DNA from 3 places in the Actinomadura sp. genome. Region 2 is predicted to be linked to each of the others. Evidence: riboswitches for the same ligand, from Rfam matches in the RefSeq annotation. Region 2 holds a riboswitch; each other region holds the start of a gene.
What was found. A riboswitch is a leader RNA that binds a small molecule or an ion and turns the genes downstream of it on or off. The one in region 2 is predicted to bind thiamine pyrophosphate.

Region 1 (2,253 bases), on a different contig from region 2:
TCACCTGGTTGCCGTGCTCGGCCGCGATCCGCGTCAGCTCGCCCTGCGTGCGCAGCTCGGCGAACTGCGCCTCGTCGTTGGCGTCCGCGATGCAGCCGGGGCGCAGGCCGTCCCCGAGGGACCAGGTGACGTCGTAGGCGGCGAAGATCTCGCACAGCTCCCGGAAGTGCGTGTACAGGAAGTTCTCCTCGTGGTGCGCGAGGCACCACGCCGCCATGATCGAGCCGCCCCGCGACACGATGCCCGTCTTGCGCCGCGCGGTCAGCGGCACGTACCGCAGCAGGACCCCCGCGTGGACGGTCATGTAGTCGACGCCCTGCTCGGCCTGCTCGATCACCGTGTCGCGGAAGAGGTCCCAGGTCAGCTCCGCGGGGTCGCCGCCCGCCTTCTCCACCGCCTGGTACAGCGGGACGGTCCCGACCGGCACCGGCGAGTTGCGCAGGATCCACTCCCGCGTCGCGTGGATGTCCCGGCCGGTGGACAGGTCCATGATCGTGTCGGCGCCCCACCGGGTCGCCCACGTCATCTTCTCGACCTCGTCCTCGATCGAGGACGCCACCGCCGAGTTGCCGATGTTCGCGTTCACCTTCACGAGGAAGTTCCGCCCGATGACCATCGGCTCGATCTCGGGGTGGTTGACGTTCGCGGGCAGCACCGCCCGGCCGGCGGCCAGCTCGTCCCGGACGAACTCCGGGCGCACGCCCTCCCGCAGCGCCGCGAACTCCATCTCCGGCGTGATCTCGCCCCGCCGCGCGTACGCGCGCTGCGTCACCGCGCCGCCGGTCGCGCGCCGCGGCCGGCGGGGCGGGAAGTCCTCCCGCGCGGGCGCCCGCCGCCCGTCGTCCCCGGGCCGCGCCGGGCGCTCCTCGTACGGCGCGGTGTCGCCCCGCTCGGCGATCCACGCCTCCCGCAGCGCAGGCAGCCCCCGCCGGACGTCGACCTCCTGCGCCGGATCGGTGTACGGCCCCGACGTGTCGTACAGGACGACGACATCGCCGTTGGTCAGCGGCACCTCCCGCATCGGGACCCGGAGGTCCGGCCGCGACCCCTGCAGGTAGGTCTTGCGGGCAGCTGGAACCACACGTTGTGTCATGACGACTCGATCTCTCCCTACGCCGGCATTACCCGGTCAGGTTCATGCGGTCAGCGGCCGTCCCAGCCGCTATCTCAGCCCGGTTCGCCGGGCACCCGCGATCTGTCGCCCCCGACGCTAACCCGCGGCACCCCGGTTGCCGCAACCGCCGCCTCCGGGGTAGAACGCGCCCGCGCGAGGCCCTGAGAGGATCGGGGCATGTTCGACCCTCACCAGGAGTACACGCTGACCCCGGTCGGCCATGTCTCGTCCGCGCTGACCGACCGCGAGTCCGCGCCCAAGCAGGGGACCGAGGGCGCGCCCGAGGCATGGCTGGTCTTCGAGCCGGCCGTGCTCCCGGCGCTGGAGGGCCTCCGCCCGGGCGACCGGGTCTTCGTGCTGACGTGGCTGCACCTGTCGCCCCGGGACGTCCTGCGCGTCCACCCGCGCGACGACCCGTCCACCCCGATGCGCGGGGTGTTCGCGACGCGCTCCCCGGACCGCCCCAACCCGATCGGCCTGCACCCGGTCGAGGTCCTGGAGGTGACGGGCCGCCGCGTCCGCGTCAGCGACCTGGAGGCCCTCGACGGCACCCCGATCGTGGACGTGAAACCGATCCTCGCCTGCGAACCCGGCGGGTAGGCCGCCGGGCCGGGGGAGCGCGGCGGGTTCGCGGTCGCCGCCCGCCTCCCGCCCGCGGCGCGCCGTCAGCCCGCGGTGACGAGGTAGAGCAGGCCCGCCAGCGTCGAGGCCGAGCCGATCTCCCCGCGCGCGGCGCGCGCGGGGACCGACGCCAACGGGACCCACTCGATCCGCTCGGCCTCCACGTCGGTCGGCGCCCCGACCCGCTCGGCGCCGTCCGCCCGGTAGATGTGATAAACGCCATCGTGGACGCCGGGTGACGGCCGCACGTCGAGCAGGTGCCGGACGGTCCCCGCGCGGTATCCGGTCTCCTCGACCAGCTCCCGCGCGGCCGCCTCGCCGGGGTCTTCGCCTGGTTCGACTCGTCCGCCGGGAATCTCCCAACCCCACTGGTCGGTGATGAACCGGTGCCGCCAGATCAGCAGCACCCGGCCCTCCCCGTCGACCGCCGCGACGCCCGCCGCGGGCCGCACCCGCACGAGGTGATGGTCGAACCGGCGCCCGTCCGGGAGTTCGACATCGGCCAGCCGCACGTCCAT
Region 2 (2,253 bases):
CACCCCGATGATCGCCGGCGGTGCCATGGCGTTCTCCTCGGTCTTCGTGGTCAGCAACAGCCTCCGGCTGCGCCGCTTCAAGCCCCTGGCGGCCGCCCCGGCCGCCGCCGTCCCGGCGACCGCCGAGACCGGCCGGCAAAAGGCCCCGACCCTGAGCTGACCCGCTTCCGGCGAGCGCGCGGCCCCACCCGGGACCGCGCGCTCGCTCATGTCGACCCCGCGGCCCATGACGACTGACTCGTCCGGGCGAGTCCCCGCGGACAGGACAGGCCCCGGCGAGGGCCGGGGCCTGTGGTGGTGAACCGAGCCGGAACGGGGAAGGCTCGTTCGTCAGCGGACCTTCGTCAGCGGACCTTCGGGACGTTGCCGAAGAGGGGGGCGACCTTGGTCCAGCGGTGGAGCTGGCAGCCGTCCCCGCGGGTGAACTTGGCGTCGATCTTTTCGCCCCGCCAGGTGCCCCGCACCGTGGCGATCTCGGGACCGCCGTAGATGTCGGTGCACATCTGGTCCTTCGGGACGGGCTTGAAGGGTTCCTTGGCCTTGGTCAGGGCCGCGCATGCGTCGGCGGCCTTCGGATGGGTACCGCCAGGGGGATCGCAGGTCAGCGTCCAGGTCTTGGCGGGGGCCTCCGCGGAGGCCTTGACCTTGATGGTGAGGGAGTCTCCCGGGGTGCCGGAGGGCTGTACGGACGTCGTGCCGGACGGCGCTTCGGCGGGGTCTCCGTTGGCTTGTTCGTCGCCGCAGGCGGCCAAGGTCAGGAGCATGGCCAGCCCGGGCGCTGCGAAGAGGAGCGTCCGATACCGCATGCGTGATTCGACGCAGGGCGGGTTCGCGCGGTTCCATGGGGGTGTGATGAATTGGGGGTGTGATGAATTTCGGGGAAGACGTGCCGGCGGTGGGCGCGGCCGACGTCCCGCAGGACGGCTACCTGCTGGACGTCCGCGAACAGGACGAGTGGGACGCGGGCCATGCGCCCGAGGCGGTCCACATCCCCATGCGGCAGCTGAGCGACCGCGCCGGCGAGATCCCGCGCGACCGGGAGGTGTACGTGATCTGCCGGTCCGGCGTGCGGTCGGCGCAGGTCACGGTGGCGCTCAACCAGGCGGGCTGGCTGGCGCGGAACGTCGACGGCGGGATGAAGGGCTGGGTCGAGGCCGGGCGCCCCATGGAGGGCGCGGGCGGCGGCCCGCCGTATGTGGCGTGATCACCCCTTTTGGTAGTTGACGGGCGGTTGTACGATCGGCTCCGACCGATAACCGCGGGAGCTCGGGCCGAGAGCCGGGCTGAGAGGGCGGCCTGCAAGGCGTCGCCGACCGCATGAACCTGTCCGGGTAATGCCGGCGTAGGGAGCGTGTGTCCCGTGACGTCCGACGTCGAAAAGCGCCCTGAGGCCAACGAGGCCCCCTTCACCCTCGACGAACCCGCCCCCAAGGTCCTCGGGTTCTGGGACCAGAGCGCGTTCTGGGCCAACCTGGGCGTCAGCCTCCTCGCCTTCTCCGGCGCCTACACCGTCCTCGCGCCGGACGACGACGGCGCGCCGACCATCTCCATCATGGCGGGCATCGTCGCGATGGCCGTCGGGACGGTCATCGGCGGGCTCATGCTCGGCCTCGCCGCGGTCCCGGGCGCCCGCACCGGCCAGCCCGCGATGGTGCTGCTGCGCGGCCTGTTCGGCGCGCGGCTGTCGTACGCGCCGACGGTCCTGAACATCGCGCAGCTCATCGGCTGGGGGACGTTCGAACTGATCGTCATCGCGGACGCGGCCCGCGAGCTGTGGGACGGCGTGCCGCGCTGGGGCTACGTGGTCGCCGCCGGGGCGATCACCACCGTGCTGACGGTGTGGCCGCTCGGCTCGGTGCGGCTGCTGCGCCGCTACGTGACGGTCGCGGTGGCGATCGCGCTCGTCTACTTCTACGTGGAGCTCGTCCGGCAGCCGCTGCCCGACCTGACGGAGGGCTCGTGGGGCGGCTTCTGGATCGGCGCCGACGCGGCGCTCGCCGTGTCGATCTCGTGGGTCCCGGTCGCCGCCGACTACACCCGGCACTCCCGGACGGAACGGGCGGCGTTCGGCGCGGCGTCCGTCGGCTACTCCGCCACGCAGATCATCGCCTACGTCCTCGGCCTGCTGGCGCTCGCGCTGGTCGCGGGCGACAGCGGCAGGGTGTTCGACCCCTTCCTCGGCCCGACGCTCGGCGTGGTGTTCTTCGCGGTCTTCGTGCTGCGGGAGGCGGATCAGTCGTTCGCCGACACCTA
Region 3 (2,253 bases), on a different contig from region 2:
TCCTCGCCGAGAAGGGCCGCGGCGGCGGTCTCGGGGGCGTTGAGCGCGGTGTCCCAGTGCTCGACGAGGAGCCGCCGCCCGTACCGCCGCGACCACCAGGCCGCGCAGTCGCCGACCGCCACCACGTCCGGGCGGAGGGAGCCCGGCTCCTCCCCGCCGTGGTAGACGCGGAACGAGGCGTCGGTGACCACGCCGCGCTCCACCAGCAGGCCCGAGCCCTCCAGCCAGGACACCTCCGGGCGGACCCCGATGCCGGCCACGACCTCGTCGGCGTCGATCCGGCCTCCGCCGGCGAGCACGAGGCCGCCGCCGTCGACGGCCGCGACCTTGACGCCGGTGCGCAGCTCGACGCCCGCCTCGGCGTACCAGGGGGCGGTCAGCGCGCCCACCTCGGGCCCGATCGCGTTGGCGAGCGGGGTGTCGGCCGCCTCCACGACGGTGACGCGGCAGCCCCGCTTCGCGGCGGTGGTCGCGACCTCGGCGCCGATCCAGCCCGCGCCGACGATCACGATGCGGGCGCCCGCGGTCAGCCGGGAGCGCAGGTCGCGGGCGTCGTCGATGGTCCGCAGGACGCGCTGGCGGCCCTCGCCCGGCAGCGTGACCGGGGCCGCGCCGGTCGCGATGACCAGCCCGTCGAACCGCAGGTCGCCCGCCGTGGACGCGAGCACGCCGCCGCGCCCCGGCCCGTCCAGGCGCAGGGCGGTGGCGCGCTCGCCGAGCAGCAGCTCGCAGCGCAGCGCGTCCCAGTCGGCGTCGACGGTCGTGTCGTCGGACTCGCCCGCGAGGACGGCCTTGGACAGCGGCGGCCGGTCGTAGGGCCGGTGCCGCTCCGCCGACACGAGCGTCAGCGCGCCCTCGTACCCCTTGCTCCGCAGGGCCTCCACGGCGCGCACGCCGGCCAGCCCACCGCCCACGACGATGACCTTCTCCATGATTGGCCAGCCTAATGCGCCGCGAATTCCGGGTGGACACCTGTCCAGATGTTGGACGGCCGCACCAAGGTCGTAAGGTGGGAACCGGATAAACCAGTACAGAGCGCGGGAGTCCGGTGCGACCGGGCTGAGAGGGCGGCTGGAACGGGCCGCCGACCGCCGGACCTGATCCGGATCATGCCGGCGAAGGGAGCGCGAATGCAGGTCGTGATCGTGGGAGCCGGGGTCATCGGCCTCGCCACCGCCTGGCGCACCGCCGGGGGCGGCGCCCCGGCGAAGGACCGCACCGTCACGCTGGTCGACCCGGCGCCCGCGAGCGGCGCCTCCTCGGTGGCGGCGGGCATGCTCACCCCCGTCAGCGAGCTGACCTACGGCGAGGAGCCGCTGCTGCGGCTCGGTCTCGCGTCCCGCGACCGGTACGCCGGGTTCGTCGCGGAGCTGGAGGAGCTGACCGGCCTGGACACCGGCCACCGCACCGACGGGCTGCTCCAGGTCGCGTTCGACGCCGACGACCTGAAGTACCTGGACGACCTGCGCCGCTTCCAGGAGAGCCTCGGCATCCCCGCGCAGGCGCTGACCGGCCGGGAGTGCCGGCGGGCGGAGCCGATGCTCGCGCCCGGCGTGCGCGGCGGGCTGCTCGCCCCCGAGGACGGCTCGATCGACCCGCGCCGGCTCACCGCGGCGCTGCTCGCGGCGGTGGAGCGGCTCGGCGTCCGGCTGGTCCGCCGGCGGGCCGTGCGGATCGTCGTCGAGGGCGGCGCGGCGGCCGGGGTCGCGCTGGACGACGGGACCGTGCTCCGCGCCGACCGGGTCCTGCTCGCGGCCGGGTCGTGGTCGGGCGACCTCGAAGGGCTGCCGCCCGGGACCGTCCCGCCCGTCCGCCCGGTGAAGGGCCAGGTGATCCGGCTCCGCACCCGCGTGCCGTTCCTCAAGCGGACCACGCGGGGGCTGGTGAAGGGCTCGTCGGTCTACCTGGTGCCGCGCGCGGACGGCGAGGTCGTCCTCGGCGCGACCCAGGAGGAGATGGGCTTCGACACGCGGGTCACCGCGGGCGGGCTGTGGGAGCTGCTGCGGGACGCCCGCGAGCTGCTGCCCGGCATCACCGAGCTGGAGTTCGCCGAGGTCACCGCCGGGCTGCGCCCCGGCTCCCCGGACAACGCGCCGGTGATGGGGCCGACGGCGCTGCCCGGCCTGCTCGCCGGCACCGGGCACTTCCGCAACGGCATCCTGCTGGCCCCGGTGAGCGCCGACATCCTGTCCGCGATGCTGCTGGACGGCCCCGTCCCCGAGATCGCCGCGCCGTTCGCCCCCGACCGGTTCT

Region 1: another riboswitch for thiamine pyrophosphate. It lies ahead of thiC (phosphomethylpyrimidine synthase ThiC); the one in region 2 lies ahead of ACIWVC_RS29110 (purine-cytosine permease family protein).
Region 3: another riboswitch for thiamine pyrophosphate. It lies ahead of thiO (glycine oxidase ThiO); the one in region 2 lies ahead of ACIWVC_RS29110 (purine-cytosine permease family protein).

What each region holds. Positions count from the first base shown of each region.
Region 1 covers NZ_JBIQHY010000039.1:39,918-42,170, reverse strand. Annotated here, with positions in the region: gene thiC (phosphomethylpyrimidine synthase ThiC) at 1-1,093, opposite strand, end outside; TPP riboswitch at 1,089-1,202, opposite strand; gene tsaA (tRNA (N6-threonylcarbamoyladenosine(37)-N6)-methyltransferase TrmO) at 1,292-1,714, shown strand; gene ACIWVC_RS16095 (NUDIX hydrolase) at 1,780-2,253, opposite strand, start outside.
Region 2 covers NZ_JBIQHY010000123.1:17,545-19,797, forward strand. Annotated here, with positions in the region: gene ACIWVC_RS29095 (heavy metal translocating P-type ATPase) at 1-160, shown strand, start outside; gene ACIWVC_RS29100 (SSI family serine proteinase inhibitor) at 345-806, opposite strand; gene ACIWVC_RS29105 (rhodanese-like domain-containing protein) at 869-1,204, shown strand; TPP riboswitch at 1,249-1,366, shown strand; partial or broken gene ACIWVC_RS29110 (purine-cytosine permease family protein) at 1,361-2,253, shown strand, end outside.
Region 3 covers NZ_JBIQHY010000006.1:43,754-46,006, forward strand. Annotated here, with positions in the region: gene ACIWVC_RS04070 (NAD(P)/FAD-dependent oxidoreductase) at 1-932, opposite strand, end outside; TPP riboswitch at 1,028-1,141, shown strand; gene thiO (glycine oxidase ThiO) at 1,131-2,253, shown strand, end outside.